DNA from 3 places in the Paenibacillus sp. FSL H7-0942 genome. Region 1 is predicted to be linked to each of the others. Evidence: riboswitches for the same ligand, from Rfam matches in the RefSeq annotation. Region 1 holds a riboswitch; each other region holds the start of a gene.
What was found. A riboswitch is a leader RNA that binds a small molecule or an ion and turns the genes downstream of it on or off. The one in region 1 is predicted to bind thiamine pyrophosphate.
Positions count from the first base shown of each region.

Region 2: it holds a riboswitch for thiamine pyrophosphate, as region 1 does, so the genes downstream of both, MHI48_RS04730 (ABC transporter ATP-binding protein) here and MHI48_RS17880 (thiamine phosphate synthase) in region 1, are expected to answer to the same signal.
Region 3: it holds a riboswitch for thiamine pyrophosphate, as region 1 does, so the genes downstream of both, tenA (thiaminase II) here and MHI48_RS17880 (thiamine phosphate synthase) in region 1, are expected to answer to the same signal.

Region 1 is NZ_CP150279.1:4,020,833-4,026,375, forward strand. Features, by position in the region: gene MHI48_RS17860 (ThiF family adenylyltransferase) at 1-1,002, opposite strand, end outside; gene MHI48_RS17865 (thiazole synthase) at 999-1,766, opposite strand; gene thiS (sulfur carrier protein ThiS) at 1,769-1,972, opposite strand; gene thiO (glycine oxidase ThiO) at 1,969-3,141, opposite strand; gene MHI48_RS17880 (thiamine phosphate synthase) at 3,159-3,821, opposite strand; TPP riboswitch at 4,048-4,157, opposite strand; gene MHI48_RS17885 (ABC-F family ATP-binding cassette domain-containing protein) at 4,233-5,543, opposite strand, start outside.
Region 2 is NZ_CP150279.1:1,040,833-1,046,375, forward strand. Features, by position in the region: gene MHI48_RS04720 (ABC transporter substrate-binding protein) at 358-1,431, opposite strand; gene MHI48_RS04725 (ABC transporter permease) at 1,594-2,424, opposite strand; gene MHI48_RS04730 (ABC transporter ATP-binding protein) at 2,414-3,178, opposite strand; TPP riboswitch at 3,336-3,438, opposite strand; gene MHI48_RS04735 (radical SAM/SPASM domain-containing protein) at 3,656-4,531, shown strand; gene MHI48_RS04740 (pectate lyase) at 4,879-5,543, shown strand, end outside.
Region 3 is NZ_CP150279.1:3,631,711-3,637,253, forward strand. Features, by position in the region: gene licT (BglG family transcription antiterminator LicT) at 1-598, shown strand, start outside; gene MHI48_RS16125 (endo-1,4-beta-xylanase) at 895-3,567, shown strand; TPP riboswitch at 3,774-3,871, shown strand; gene tenA (thiaminase II) at 3,985-4,647, shown strand; gene MHI48_RS16135 (spore coat protein) at 4,858-5,154, opposite strand; gene MHI48_RS16140 (hypothetical protein) at 5,166-5,366, opposite strand; gene MHI48_RS16145 (zinc-dependent alcohol dehydrogenase) at 5,398-5,543, opposite strand, start outside.

The DNA of each region.
Region 1 (5,543 bases):
TGTTCCGTGTACGAGGACACGTCCATCTTGGAAAATAACCATTCTATGGACTCCTGTTGTAAAAGAAACCAGAAACGGATTGGATTCCACTTTTCCTTCTTGAAGTCTATCCAGACGTTCCGCTGTTTGTTGAAGATCCAGATTCATGCGCCGTGCAGGTCGGATCTGAACGGTGTCCCTGCCACACAACACATCTGTTTTCTCCAGATTGGACGCAGAAAGATATGGATACGTTGCCGAAGTACCGCAGGAAGGACAGTCTTGCTTTTTCGCACCATCCACATTGATGGATATGTATTCGTTCCTCCACAGGTCAAATGACAATAACTTACGTCTCAATGCATTTGCATTGCCACTAAGTAACTTCATCGCTTCTGCGGTCTGATTCGCCGTTACCATCTGTACCGCTTGAGGTATGATGCCAGACGTATCACAAGTATCTCCACCCAGAGGGACTTCACCCAGCAAACAATTTAAACATGGCGTATCTCCGGGCATAAACGTATAGGTAATACCATAACTACCTACGCATCCACCATAAATCCAGGGAATACCGTGCTTCTGTGCCATATCATTAATAAGTAGTCGGGTATCAAAGTTATCCGTTGCATCCATGATCAAGTCTGTATGCTGAACGAGTTCTTCCAACTCATCTACTCTGACGTCCAACACTTTCCCTTCCACATGAACCGTGGAATTAATGGCAGATAAACGTTTTTCCGCCGCCATTGCCTTCGGTATCCGCTCCATCGCGTCCTGTTCTACATATAATTGCTGCCGCTGCAGGTTACTCCACTCCACATAATCACGATCCACAATCGTTAAGTGTCCGACTCCTGAACGAACTAACGTTTCTGCAATTCCTGTTCCAAGTGCGCCAGCGCCTACAATTAAAACTCTGCTGCCCTTTAATCTAGCCTGGCCTTCCTTACCAAGTGGCGCGTACCGTTCCTGTCTGGAATAACGATCGGCCTGCTCGGAAGATGTTAATTGATCTGTCATGTATGAACCATTCCTTCCACCGGACTACTGGCTACTGCATAACGCTTTACGGGAATCATGCCTGCCTCATATGCCAATCTACCCGCTTCTACCCCCAATCGCATCGCTTTAGCCATGCTCACTGGATCCCCTGATCCGGATACGGCTGTATTTAACAATACGCCATCGGCCCCAAGTTCCATCGCATAAGCAGCATCTTTTGGGGAGCGTAATCCTGCATCAACAATTACAGGTACAACGGCCTGCTCAATGATGATCTCAAGGTTATAGGGATTGATGATACCTCTACCAGCTCCGATGGGAGAAGCGCCAGGCATTACAGCATGTACGCCAAGTAATTGTAGCCTTTTGGCCAGAATGACATCATCCGAAATATAAGGCAATACCGTGAAGCCCTTTTCCAGCAAAATTTCGCAAGCCTTGTACGTTTCAATCGGATCTGGGAGTAACGTCATTCCATCTCCGATGACTTCGACTTTTATCATATCACAAAGTCCTGAAGCCCGCGCAAGCTCGGCAATCCGCACCGCCTCTTCCGCAGTGGAAGCCCCCGCCGTATTCGGAAGAAGTGTGTATTTGTTCAAATCCAACGTATCCAGGAAATGCTTCTGATTACGTTCCTCCAGATTCAGACGACGAACAGCAAAGGTTAAAACTTCCGTTTCAGATGCTTCCACAGCCTGACTTTGCACTTCCAGATCGGAAAACTTGCCTGTTCCGAGCAACAATCTGGACTCAAACGTATATTTACCAATGTTCAACATCATCAACCGCCTCCTACAAAATGTACAATCTCAATTCGATCGCCTTCTCTTAATGCCGTCGTTTCATGGTACTCGCGGGTTAAAATATGCTTATTCAGCTCTACAACTACAGTCTTGACTTGCAGATCAAAAGATTGAAGCAGTTTATCCACACGATTCAATCTGTCTTCAATCTCCATCCGTTGACCATTAACGATGATATTCACTGCACCACTCCCTTTCTGTTCAATCGCTCAGGGCTCAGCGCCTCAATTCCGAGCTCTTCTGAGCTTTTACCCGCGAGCAATTCAGCGATTAGTCTGCCTGTTATCGCACTGAGCAAAATACCGTTACGGTAATGTCCAAAGGCGGCAAACAGCCCTGGAACACTTTCGCAAGCACCTATATAAGGCAGTCCATCGGGAGTTGCCGGTCTTACGCCTGCCCACGCTCGTATAAATTGTGCTTCCTTCATCCCAGGCACCCAGTGGGTAGCCGCTGTTAGCAGCTTCTGAACACCCTGTACAGAAACGTTCAAATCCGTTCTACCTGGCAGACTGGTTGCCCCAAGCCAAACTTCGCCATTGGCTTTGGGAACAATATAGATATCCTCTGCATACACCGTTCTGTCAGGTCTGTACCCAGCATGTTCATCTGAGAACTGAACGGCGGCTATTTCACCTTTTACCGACCACACAGGCAAGCTCAGATTCACATGTCTCATCAACTCTTCACTCTGTAATCCAGCCGCTATAATGACATGTTTGCATTTCATCTCACCGATCGATGTGGTGATTCCCTGCACGCCGTGTTCGTTTGCTTGCACACGTATATCCTGTATGTCCTCCATAACCCGTGCTCCCAATGCTTGAGCGGATTCAGCATATGCCTTCGTTAGATGGACTGGAAGAATCTCACTCTCGTAAGGTCTGTAGTAGGCTCCATACGTATCTCTGTTAAGCCATGATGCCTCATGTTGTACAACGGAACGGTCCCACCACACCTCATCAGCAGAAGCAGACAACGCAGACTTCCGATTGTCCTTATAACTACTTAATTCACTGTATGAACGAAAAGGAGTTAGGAATCCCTGGCGTTGCAGTCCAGTCTCTACCTCACTGAGTGTAGCCATTAGCACCTGTTGCTCGATAAGTAACTGCCTGCTCTGTCTGGCAAGCTTAGCCATCAAAGGATGAGCAAAATCCTCACTGTCTGCTGCCAGCATCCCAGCCGCTGCGCAAGAAGTCCCTCCTGCAATCGCCGAACGCTCCAGTAACAGCACATCCTGTCCACAGGAAGCAAGCTCATACGCAATGGCACATCCAACAACGCCTCCGCCTACAATAATCGTTTCTGCATAAATCTTATCCGGTCTATCAGTAATGATCTTTTTCATCCTCTCATCTCCTTGATTCAGCGGCTCAAACTTTCTGTAGCAACGATAGCCTGCCTTAATGATTCAGCCGCCCGATCCGGGGAATCGCTCGCCCATACATTCGAGATCACAGCGACTCCCTGTGCGCCTGCAGAGCGAATAGCGTGAATGTTTCCCGGTTCGATGCCTCCAATCGCCATGACAGGAATGGAGACACCAGAGCACACTTCAGCCAGAGCATATAATCCTCTTGGTTCAAGATCAGGCTTACTGTTGGTTGAGTAGACATTCCCGAAGAAAAGGTAATCGGCTCCCCGTTCTTCAGCGATTTTTGCCTCATCGATTGAATGAACAGATACGCCCAAACGAAGTCGCTGCACATTGCTTATTACAGCAGGGTTATAGTTACGTATCGCATCTTGCCCCCAATGTACACCGCCATAGATGTCATTCTGTGGTGGCAGTTCTGAACCATTGATAACGATGCGACAAGATGGAACGCCAACGCTACGCAGACTTTCAGCCCAACCGATCTTGTCTTGCCACGAGAGTTGTTTCTCTCGTATATGGATGTAGTCCACCCATGGCCAAACGTCCTTTGCAGCTTTTACAAAAGATGCTTGATTCCCTACACCCGTAGATACAACATGCAATTCAAATGATTCGTGAACATGTTCATGAGAACTTACCGTACTGTTCATCCCCTTCCATGTGTGAATGCTATGAAAACACAAAAAAGCCACTCCCGTAGGGGAGTGGCTGCGTATTAATTATAGGACCAGATGACTGACTGATACATACAGTTCATTTCGTGCAATAAAGCTATAGACCTTATAGCCATAACGTTATACACGCAACTGCATGTTTCAATTCGTTAAGCAGACGGTTGAAATCCTTCCGAATTGCCGTTTGCTCACGTCATTCACTTAAACGCGCTCGCCACTTCCCTACGCTGGTATGATCCAGATCAGGTGCAAAGGGTCCGGAATCGCATTCTTCCATCTCAGCCACATCGTGCGGCCCCCCTAGTGTTCATATGAAGTTGTAGCCTATATTACCATAGACGGATTTTTTTGTCACCGTTCATTTCTATTAAGCGTTGCTTGAATTGTCTAGTTTTTCTCAGACCATTCTTCAACATTCCATGTTTTGGTAACCCAACCCTCGTAGAAATCAGGTTCATGAGATACCAGCAACACCGTTCCCTTGAATTCTTGCAAGGCACGCTGTAACTCAGCTTTAGCTGTGACATCCAAATGGTTCGTCGGCTCATCGAATAGAATCCAGTTGCTTTCACGCATCAAGAGTTTGCATAGACGAACCTTGGCTTGCTCTCCACCACTCAGCATGTTAAGCGGACGGGTAATGTGCTCATTTTTCAACCCGCAGCGAGCGAGATGACCCCGGACCTCATTCTGGGTCAAATGTGAAAACTCATTCCAGACATCCTCAATCGGCGTGATATTTCCAGCACGAACTTCCTGCTCAAAATAGGCCGTTTCGAGATAATCTCCCAAAAAGGTCTTTCCACTGAGTGGAGATATTTTGCCCAAGATGGTTTTCAGCAGCGTCGATTTACCCACACCATTACAACCTACGATGGCAATTTTCTCACCACGTTCAATTGTCATTGTCATCTTAGGCAGCAAAGGATACGTATATCCAATTTCAAAATCAATGCCCTCAAAGACCGTTTTGCTACTCGCACGGGCATCCTTGAATTTGAACGTTGGTTTGGCCGCTTCATCTGGACGATCAATACGTTCAATTCTGTCCAGCTGTTTCTCCCGGCTCTTCGCTCGACCTGAAGTTGAAGCACGTGCCTTGTTACGCTGAATGAAATCTTCCTGCTTCTTGATGTACTCTTGCTGCTTCTCGTACGCATCAATATGCTGGGCTTTATTCATATCAGCCATCTCAAGGAACTTGTTATAGTTCGCTGCATATCTCGTTAATTTGGCAAATTCCAAATGATAAATGACATTTACTACTTCATTCATGAATTCCGTGTCATGGGAGATTAAGAGGAACGCATGAGGGTAGTCCTTCAGGTAACGTGACAACCATTCAATGTGCTCTACATCCAGATAGTTGGTCGGCTCATCCAGCAAAAGGGCTGTAGGTTTCTCAAGCAGAAGCTTGGCAAGAAGCACCTTGGTACGTTGCCCACCACTTAGAGCTGCGACATCCCGATCAAGACCAATTGCGGACAAACCAAGACCATTGGCCATCTCTTCCACTTTTACGTCAATCAGATAAAAATCGCCCTGTTCCAGTTGTTCCTGAATATCGCCCATCTCTTCCAGCAACTGCTCCAGCTTATCTGGATCTGCATCTGCCATCTGGTCCGTTATATTCATCATTTCTTTTTCTAATTCAAGCAACGGAAGGAATGCATCTTTAAGAACGTCACGAATGGTTTT
Region 2 (5,543 bases), 3.0 Mb from region 1:
TTAGCGGTCGTAGCATGCTCTGTTTCGATCAAATTAAGGAGCGTTTCAGCTCCCAGTAGGCTTGAAGATAAGCGCTAATTACATTACCAAATACATATCAACAAGCCACCTAAACGCATATCAATCTGCCCAGATGCACATCAAGCCAGTCAAACGCATATCAATCTACCCAATTGCACATCAAGCCACTTAGGATTGTTATAAATTCTGATCCTCCGATGCTTGCTTCAGGCCAATTCCATTTCGCAAAACTTCATGCATTCGATCCTACGTTTTGCTAACTTTGCTTTTAATCACATTGCTTTCATTCCCTTTATGTTCAATCACTTTTCCTTCATTCACGTTGCTCTCCTTTATTTACTCTCCTTGCAGAGTAATAAAAGCATCCTCGGCTTTCACCGATTCAGGAATCAAATCCTGTTCAACGAGCCATGCACGTACATTTTCCCACGATTCCATTTCCTGCCGACCAAATGGTTGGCCTTCTTCATTCATGAGTGGTAGCAGAATTTCCAGGCTTTTGGTTTCGATCTCCGGGTCAAGCGGAGACGTTTCATTCTCATGAGCGAGCAGAATATTCAAGGCTTCTTCTGGATGCTCCGTTACATATTTCTGTCCTTCCTGGACCGCTTTGACGAACCGGGTAAGTTGGTCTTTTTTTGCTTCAATGCCAGCTTCACTCGCAGTCAGGACCAATTCATAATAATCAGGCACGCCATAATCGGTGGGGTTAATTGATTTCATGGCATGTCCTTCTTTCTCCAAAATCAATTGTTCATGGTTAATAAAACCACCCATAATTGCATCCGCCTGTCCGGAAGCCAGCGAAGGAATCAGATCGAACCCAACGTCAACCAGATTCATGTTGTCGGGATTGCCACCATCGTGGCTGATCATCGTACGAACCATCGCTTCATACAGCGGAATCGAAGAATAACCGACAGTTTTTCCTTCAAGATCTTTGGGTGAATTCACGTTGCCATTTGCTTCGGTCAACAGATGCACAAGCGGGTGCCGAACAACAGCAGCAATGGAACGTACAGGAATGTTCTCGCCACGCGCGAGCAAGACTTGGGGCTGGTAGCTTAGGGCCAGATCAATTTTTCCGGCAGCAACAAGTTTGAGCGAATCATTGGTATCCGCAGGCATCTGAATTTCGACATCCAGACCTTGGTCTGCAAAGTATCCTTTTTCCTGAGCCACATAGATGAAGGAGTGTACTGCATTCGGGTACCAGTCGAGCATGATGGACAGTTTATCTTTGGCGTCTGATGCTGGTTCGGTTGCAGACTTGTCTGTTTGTTGTGCGTTGGTCTTAGAGTCTGTTGTTGGCGTATTTTTGCTGGTATTCGTGGTGCTGCATCCGCTAACGAACAGCAAAAGGCTAATGAGCATGATGGGAAGCAGGGAGTATATACCTTTGTTATTCATAAATGAAGTTCCTCATTTCATCGTTTTGATTTGTAGAAAATGGACAACAGCATGTTAATGACAATGTGACAATGAACTGATTGAAGATGCTGCTGAAATTGTGCATAAGGTATGTTCTGAAGATCGTAACTCCTGTATTTACATCTAATTTCTGTCTAAGTATTATCCAACCTTTCTTTTGCCTCCATGACGATGACGCCGTATGCTAAACCGGTTCTCCAGCCAGGTAATCAGTACAAACAAAACGATCCCAAGCAGGGATAACAGCAAAATGGCGGCAAACATCGCATCCGTGTTCATGTTGCTGGACATACGACGGCTGAAGTACCCTAGACCTTTGCTACCACCGAGCCATTCGCCAATCGTTGCCCCAACCACGCAGTACACCACAGACATCTTTAGCCCCGAGAAAAAAGAGGGAAGTGCCAGGGGAACCTGGAGTTTGCGAAAAATATCCCACTTGCTGGCGCCCATGGTGAGCAGCAGTTCACGCTGCTCTGGATCGCCTTGGCGGAGTCCATCGTAGGTACTGACCACAATGGGGAAGAATGCGATTAAAAATACCACTGCGACTTTGCTCCACAACGTGTAACCAAACCACAAGATAAATACGGGGGACAAGGCGATCAGCGGGATGGTCTGACTAATTACAATGAAGGGATATAGGGCCTTTTCAATCGATCCGTTCATATGCATGCCTGTTGCCAGCGTAATTCCAGTCACTATGGACAAGCCAAAACCAACAATAACCTCCATAAAGGTAGCAGGCAGATGGATGGTCAACAGCAGACGACGATGCTCAACCAGTGAGCCTGTGATGGCCGTGGGTGCAGGAATGATGAAGGAGGGCACCCATCCCATACGCACAATCACTTCCCAGATCGCCAGTAAAAAGAACATGAGCAGAATAAACAAACCATATTGGGAAAACCATTTCGAGAGCCACTTTGAACACCACGTCCAAACGCTAACCTCAGCTCTATCATTTTGCATGTAATTGTTCCTCCAGTTGTTGCCTCATCTGCACGAGAGCCGGTTTGTAGATCATGTCCGAATGCCTTGGGCGTGGTAAAGGAACCGTCATCTCCCGCAACTGCTGACCTTGCCCCCCTGGAGTTAACAGAATGATACGGTCACTTAACAGCAGGGCTTCCTCGATGTCATGGGTAATGAACAGCACGGTTTGTCCAAAGTCCTCCCACAGCTCCAGCAACCAGCGATGCATTTCTCGTTTGGTTAAGGCGTCGAGTGCACCGAAGGGTTCATCCAGCAACATGAGCTGCCCGCCTGTAAGCAAGGTACGCAGCAATGCCACCCGCTGCCGCATGCCGCCGGATAACTCATCTGGATAGGCCTGCTCATAACCGGACAAGCCGAACCTTGCCAATCCTGCGATGATATCGGCTCGTAGTTTGTCCTTGTCCTGTCGGCCTGGTGCAAGCTCGGCAGGTAGCATGCAGTTCTCCATGACGGTACGCCAGGATAACAGCAGATCTTTCTGCGGCATATAGGCGACTCGTCCGAGCCGTTGTCCTTGCGGGACATCAGCTATATCGATGGTGCCAACGGTTGGCTCATGCAAGCCTGCGAGCAGCTTGAAGAGTGTGCTTTTACCTGATCCGCTGGAGCCGATGAGCGAGACAAATTCTCCTTGTTGAACCTGAAGTGACACATTGACGAGCACAGGGGACTCTTTTTTTTCGGGAAAAGCAAAGCTTACGTTGTGAATGGTTACATGGTTATCCATCTGATCCTCACCCCCTTGATGTCAGACTACTGCAATAACAACGGCATCCTATACTCTGCAAAAGGAACAAAAAAGACCCACCCATTTCCGGAGAAATGAGTGGGTCTGTAAGTTAAATCCGCAATTTATCTTCACATACATGAAAAATTCCGCTTACTAAAAGGCCGCTCCACTTCCCTCCGCTGGTATGATCCAGATCAGGTTCAAAGGGTCCGAATAGTCATATTCGTCTCAGCCGCAAGGCTCCCCTAGTGCAAAAGTTCAAGATATGCAGTTGTGTGTTCAGCATATATCACTTGAACATGAACTGTAAAGAGGCAGCATGATGGAATTGTTGAGATGAACTTGGAGTCAGACCCGAACAACTGAACAATTTACCTAGGCTCCCTAACCCGATATAATAGTGGTGGCGCATATTGGCCGGATCACAAATGCAGGCGGGATTGTTCTCCCTCCGAAGCAGAATGGGGACCCGAGTTGAAAACGTTCAAAAAAGTATATATTGAGATCACGAGTATCTGCAATCTGGCATGCAGCTTCTGTCCGCAGACACAGCGTGCCAAAGGATTCATTGACCCTGAAGTCTTCAACAATATACTGGATCAAGTTAAACCACACACCAATCATATTTATCTACATGTCAAAGGCGAACCCTTGTTGCATCCCAAAATAGATCTGTTGCTCGATTCCGCACATGAGAAGGGACTCAAGGTGAACATTACAACGAATGGTACACTGCTGCCCAAGACTCAGCATAAATTGCTTGGCAAACCAGCGCTGCGGCAGATGAATTTCTCCCTGCACAGTTTCGATGGGCATGAAGGTTCAACAGACCGTGACGGATACCTGCGTCATATTTTGTCCTTTGTACACGAGGCCGTTAAGCACAATGTCATCATCTCATTTCGGTTGTGGAATCTGACACAGGATAACTTCACAAATGCTCAGATGAATCGAAATCGGGAGACCCTTGAAGTATTGGAACGTGAGTTCAATCTGGATTTCCGCATTGAGGAAAAAGTAGTTCCAGGTAGCGGGGTCAAAATTGCCCCGAATGTATACCTGAATCAGGACCATGAGTTCCAGTGGCCAAGTCTGGATGCACCTGAAGATGACGGTAAAGGATTTTGCCATGCACTTCGCGGTCAGGCAGCTGTGCTTGTAGATGGAACGGTGGTTCCATGCTGTCTCGATGGCGAGGGTGTGATTAACCTGGGTAATGTGCACGAGAAGTCATTCTCGGAGATTATTGAGGGTGAGCGAGCGAACAATCTGGTATATGGCTTCTCCAAGCGGGAAGCTGTGGAAGAGTTGTGTCGAAAGTGCGGTTATCGTAAGAGATTCGGAGCCTGATATTTTATAACAGCAAGCCAGAAGACATTCAAGATCACACATTTGGAGACAAATGTAGTGGTCTTTCTTTGTTATTGGGGATTAAGTGAGGGGTACCAACGTTACAAATGAGCATACCAGAGGTTGATATGAGCATATTGCTTGAGAGACCTAGCATGCAAAAAATGCCGATATGACAGGGATTGTACGATGTCATGATATATCTGATCTAATGATTATTCTAGTTACCTTCCTTATTTGGTAGGATTAGGTTGTGGTTCGGACAGAGGTGCACCTCTGGCGAACTTCCAGTACAAGCCCAGACTGTACACTACCAAAAAACGAGAGAATAAGGGAGGAATAAAGTTATGAAAAAAATGTTGACGTTGTTACTGTCCGCTGGTTTGGTTGCTTCTATATTTGGTGCAGTTCCGGTTGCGGCTGCGCCTACGGTTGTAAATTCAACCATTGTGGTACCAAAGGGCACGACCTATGACGGCCAAGGTAAAACATTTGTAGCCAATCCTTCCACACTGGGCGACGGATCTCAAGCAGAAAATCAGAAGCCAGTCTTCCGTCTGGAGGCAGGGGCCACGCTCAAAAACGTAAACATTGGATCACCAGCTGCTGATGGTGTTCACTGTTATGGCAACTGTAATATATCGAATGTGGTCTGGCAGGACGTGGGCGAGGATGCACTGACATTGAAGTCTGCGGGAACGGTTAACATTACCGGTGGGGCAGCGTATAAGGCTTATGATAAAGTGTTCCAGATGAATGCAGCTGGAACAATTAACATCAAAAATTTCCGTGCAGATGATATTGGCAAACTGGTTCGCCAAAATGGTGGAACTTCCTTCGCAGTTAACATGACGCTGGATAACTCCAACATTTCCAATGTAAAAGATTCGATTATGCGTACAGACAGCAGCACATCACAGGGGAAAATTACGAATACCCGTTATTCCAAAGTACCAACGTTGTTCAAGGGGTTTGCTTCAGGGAAAACGAGCCAGTCTGGGAACACGCAATA
Region 3 (5,543 bases), 390 kb from region 1:
GTCTCTTGACGATCAAATCTTCTTCACGCTTATGGATCACTTGTCATTTGCCATTGAACGATGGAAAAAAGGTGTAGCATTACAGAATCGCATGTTATGGGAGATCCAGAGGTTTCATCCTGTCGAATTCGAACTGGGCCTTGAAGCCGTTCAGATGCTGAATCTAGAATTGGGTATCGAACTGCCGGAAGAAGAAGCAGGGAATATCGCTTTTCATTTCGTGAATGCCCAAACGCATGAACAGAATATGGAGCGAACGATGCAATCCGTTAAGATGTTAAAAGATATTTTTAACCTGATTCAATACACCTTTGATATGCAATTGAACAAAAATTCCATCCATTATGTGAGACTTGTCACACATTTGCAATTCTTCATCCAGCGTTTACAAGAAGGACGTCTGGGCAATTCGGCGAAAGATTTTATATTTCAACACATGGTGAAGGAGCATCCGTTTGAATACAAATGCGCGGAGATGATTAAAACCTACGTGCAGAATATGCTGGATATCTCCATATCAAACGAGGAATTATTATATTTGATGATTCACATAGCTCGAATTGTGCAGGAGGATCAGGGTCACGAGGGACGATTATAAAACAAAGTTTATATGCCTGTTAGCAGACAGGAAAAAAGATACTTTCTAACGATGACCGTTTTCTCGTATTTTATCGGGAAACGGTCTTTTATTTTTGCAAATATGTAGCGGTTTTTTGATATCCCTTGCGAACGAACTCCAGCTTCCTAAACCCACACGAGATTACCAAGTGATAACATTTTATTGTAATTATTGTAAATTTGTTATATGTAAGCGTTATCCAAAGAGCTATAATCTATTTATCTGGATGTTAATCCGTTCAGAAATACTTAGACCAAATCAAGAGGAGGAATTGTATGAAACGGTTAGGTCAATGGAATATAACGGCCTTGGTTCTTGTGCTCGTACTCGCCATGCTTCCATTTACGAATGTCTCACATGCAGCCAAAGCAGTTACGGAAGTGGAGGGAGGTCATTTGAGTACAAACTTTGAAGACGGTACACTTCAGGGGTGGACTCCACGTACAGGTAACGAAAGGCTGACAGTGACACAGCAGGAAGCACACGAAGGTCAGTCCAGTATGCTGGTCGCCAACCGTGAGCGTTCCTATCATGGACCGATGTTATCCATGAAGGATCTGCTTAAGCGTAACCAAGAGTACGAAATTGCGGCATATGTAAGACTTACTCAGGAGCCCACCACGGATCAAACATTACAGCTCACCACATATAAAAAAACAACTGCCGAAAGCTGGAACCCAATCGGTAGCGTGAAAATTGCCAAAGCAGAATGGAATACATGGCACAAAATCACCGGAAAATTTCAGTATAGCGATGATCCCACTGAATTGAATTTGTTCATCGAAACACCCTACATCTCTGAAGATAGCGTAGATACGTTATCGTTCTATGTGGATGATGTATCATTTACTCTGGCCGAGCAACTGGAGATTGAAGAAGGGATTCTGTCTCTGAAAGACCTGTATCAAGATGATTTCCCCATTGGTGCAGCGGTGTATCGCTGGCAGTTGGAAGGCGCATATGGACAACTGCTCACAAAGCACTTTAACAGCTTGACCGCAACCTACGAGATGAAACCGAAGTACATGTCTCCTTCCGAAGGTGTTTATGAGTTCGAGGCAGCCGATCAATATGTTCAGTTCGCCGAGGAGCATGGTATGGGCGTACGCGCACATGCGTTGTTGTGGCATATTGATGCAGCAGAGTGGATGTTCAAGGATCCTCAGGGTAACCCTGCGAGTCGAGAATTACTACTTGCCCGGATTCAGGATTACGTTGAAACCGTCATGACCCGATACAAAGGTAAGATCTATGCCTGGGATGTGGTAAACGAGGCGATTGCGGATAGCAATGGTGATGCCAACGGTTTACGTAAAAGTCCCTTTTATGAACTAATTGGTCCGGATTATATTGAGAAAACCTATGAATTCGCTCGTGCAGCCGATCCGAATGCCAAATTATATTACAACGAATACTTCACGGAAATCTCTGAGAAAAGAGAGCATATGTATCAGTTGGTCAAACGACTGAAAGAGAAAGGGCTCATCGATGGTGTGGGTTTGCAATCCCACTATAACCTGGAATCCCCGCCCATCAAGGAAATTGAAAAAACGATCAGCATGTTCGCCGAACTTGGATTGGATATTCAGATCACGGAACTGGATGTGGATAGCGGAATTCCATTTGGTGAAGAGATGTCCGATGAAGTTGCAGTAAAGCAGGCGTATCGATATAAGGAACTGTTGGATTTGTACAAAAAACACAAAGACCACATTTCTTCAGTTACCTTATGGGGACTCCAAGATGAGAAGTCTTACAACAACCAGGCTATGCTGTTTGATTCAGCCCTGAAGGCCAAAAAGGCATACTGGGGACTCGTGGATGAATCCAGTTTGCCTGTGTTGACGCAGAGAGCCGTCTCACTTTCGGGTAAACCGGATATCAAAAAACAGACACAAGATCCGCTCTGGAACAAAGCGGTGTCTACTCCACTGAAGGGTGACTCTTCGGGATCAGCCAGTTTCCGCACTTTATGGGATCATAGTAACCTGTATATCCTCGTGGATGTACAGGATGCAAAGGCAGATGTGAATGACAGAGTAGATATCTTTGTTGATCTCAATAATGGCAAGACCACTTCATATGAAGCAGATGACCGACACGTAATCATTAAGCGGTCGGGCAAAGCTGAGGGTGTGGAGCAGCGTTCATATCGTGTACGCGAGACAAAAGCCGGATATCAGGTTGAATTGTCCATTCCGTGGGGTGGTATCCAAGTCGGATCAGAATATGAAGCCGGATTGGATATCCGTGTGACTGATGGCGGTTCAAGTGGGACACAACCTTATAATCCACTGTACTGGAATGATAGAACACAATCTCAGGAACAGGATACAAGCAAATACGGCGTGATTCAACTCGCCCCTATGCCCAAATCTGCACAAGCTGTGCAAGGGATTGTTCAGATTGATGGGAAGAAAGACACATCATGGAATAAGGCTGCACCATTTGAAGTAAAACGGTTGAACCAGAGCGAAGGTGCAGAGGCAGTGGCTCGCGCAATGTGGTCAGGTGAGTATCTATACCTGCTGATCGACGTCACTGATCCAAACATCATTACAGATAGTATCAACCCATGGGATCAGGATTCGGTTGAGATTTTCCTGGACGAGAATCACCAGCGCACACCGTATTTTCAATATGATGATGCCCAGTTCAGAATCAGTGCAGACAATGTGGGAACCTTTGCAGGGGGTGCCTCACCTGGACGCCTTGTAAGTGCTGTGAAGAAAACAAATAAAGGATATCTCGTAGAAGCCAGAATTCATTTACAATCATTGACGCCCAAAGCAGGAAATGTTCTCGGTTTCGAGCTCCAAATTAACGACAACCAGGGCGGAGGTAAGCAGAGCGTAGCCAAGTGGAATGATACGACCAATGAGAGCTGGAGAAATACTTCCCAGTACGGAATACTCACTTTTGTCGGAAAGAACAAACTCGGGCATTAAACCATCGGCAGTAGTTGCAAGAATAGAAACCATCATAACAGTGGCTGAAACTCAACCATTGTTGTGATGGTTTTCATCGTTTACATACGTCACCAAAGGTGATGAGGGGCGATACAATCTTCCTTGACTATATTTAACAGCCCTTGATATACTAAATGGATGTTATTTTATCTTTTATGGGAATAGGAAAGTAATCAACTACATACAACCGTTTGCGAGGGAGCCTTAACCGGCTGAGAGGGTGTTAAACCGACCTTACCTGATTTGGATAATGCCAACGTAGGGATGCAACGATGAAACACTGTACTTGGGTAGCTCATGCGAACCCCCTTGTTTTAGTGTATTTGTCTGCGAAACATCCATAGGATGTTTCGTTTTTTTGTTTTTAAATACGTACATTATGAATTGGAGGAACACATGTTGACTATTTCAGAGAGACTATATCAGGCAGCACAGCCTGTGTGGAAGGAATGTCTTGAGCATCCCTTTGTTAAAGGAATCGGAGATGGTTCCTTAACGGTTGAACAATTTCGTTATTATTTGCTGCAAGACTACTTGTACCTGTTCGATTATGCCCGCGTATTTGCACTAGGTATTGTCAAGTCGCACGACCCCAAATTGATGCAGTTTTTTAGTGAAAACGTAGATAACATCCTGAATGGTGAAATGAAAATTCATCGTTCTTATATGGAGCGATTAGGAATTACAGAGGATCATGTTTTCCAGGTAAAACCTGCCCTGAAAAATGCAGCCTATACTAACTATATGCTCTCTGTTTCCCATGCGGGTGGCATAGCAGAAGTACTTGTATCCATTCTGGCCTGCTCATGGAGCTATGCAGAGATTGGTCAAGTCCTTGCCCAAAAGCCAGGTGCAGCTGAGCATCCTTTTTACGGAGAGTGGATCACAGGATATGCTTCCTCTGAATACAACAGCAACAATCAATCCCTAGTGACGTTAACTGATAAGCTATTAGAAGGCTGTAGCGAGGGAACGTACCAACGGATGGAGGATATTTTCGTGATGTGCAGTCGCTTTGAGCTTGATTTTTGGGAAATGTCATGGAAGCTGGAGCCTTAAGTTCACTGTAGTCAATTAAAGTAGAGAGCAGCGGCCATAAACAGTCTCAGGATAGAAATAAGTAGAATACGTAAAGGAACGCTTGCAATAAGCGTGTTTCGTGACGATGCCAAAAAAAGGGCGGATAGTATCCGCCTTTTTTCATTGTTGAAATTCTTGACACAGGGACATTTTGTTCTCTGAAGTCTCTGGCTAAAATCAAAAAGGGTGTCAGGACGGAATGTTCATAGCAGTCTGAATGTTTTTCAGATCGAGCTGAATTTGCTCTGCAATATGGTAAGGGTGGTATAAACCATGCTGCACCATGTAATTTGATATCTTTTCATGAGAATCTATGGCTTCATCGAGCTGTTTCATCAAAATTTGTTTGATTTCGGGGGTGGCACATTCGGTCACAGCCATGGCGTAGTTTCTGACACCGCTCTTGGCGTTCATCAAAAAATCCATTGCGATCACGTCATCGGTCAGCGTATTAAGACCAGTCATGTGTTCTAATATTGGGTTCATTTTTTTATCTCCTATACAGTCGCTTTAGACAGCACTCCACCGAGCTCCTGAAGCTGCTGTTGTGATAAGATCGCATCTTGTTGCAAAATTTGCTTGAGCTCCGGGTCGGTTACCAGAGCTTGCATGGTCTTGGATTTAGTCATACAAACCGTCTTGAACGCAGCTATTTCATGTACCTCGAGCATCTCATGCAAAGCGTATGTGGAATCCATTCAGATTGTCCTCCCATGTATCTATTCATATTTAAGGCTTTAAGATGACTTTAATGCAATCGTCCGTTTTTGTATCGAACACTTCATAGCCCCGTTTGGCCTCGCTGAGCGGAATGACGTGCGTAACAATGTCGCCAGGGTCCACTTTGCCAGACGTAACCAACTCGTACATGTATG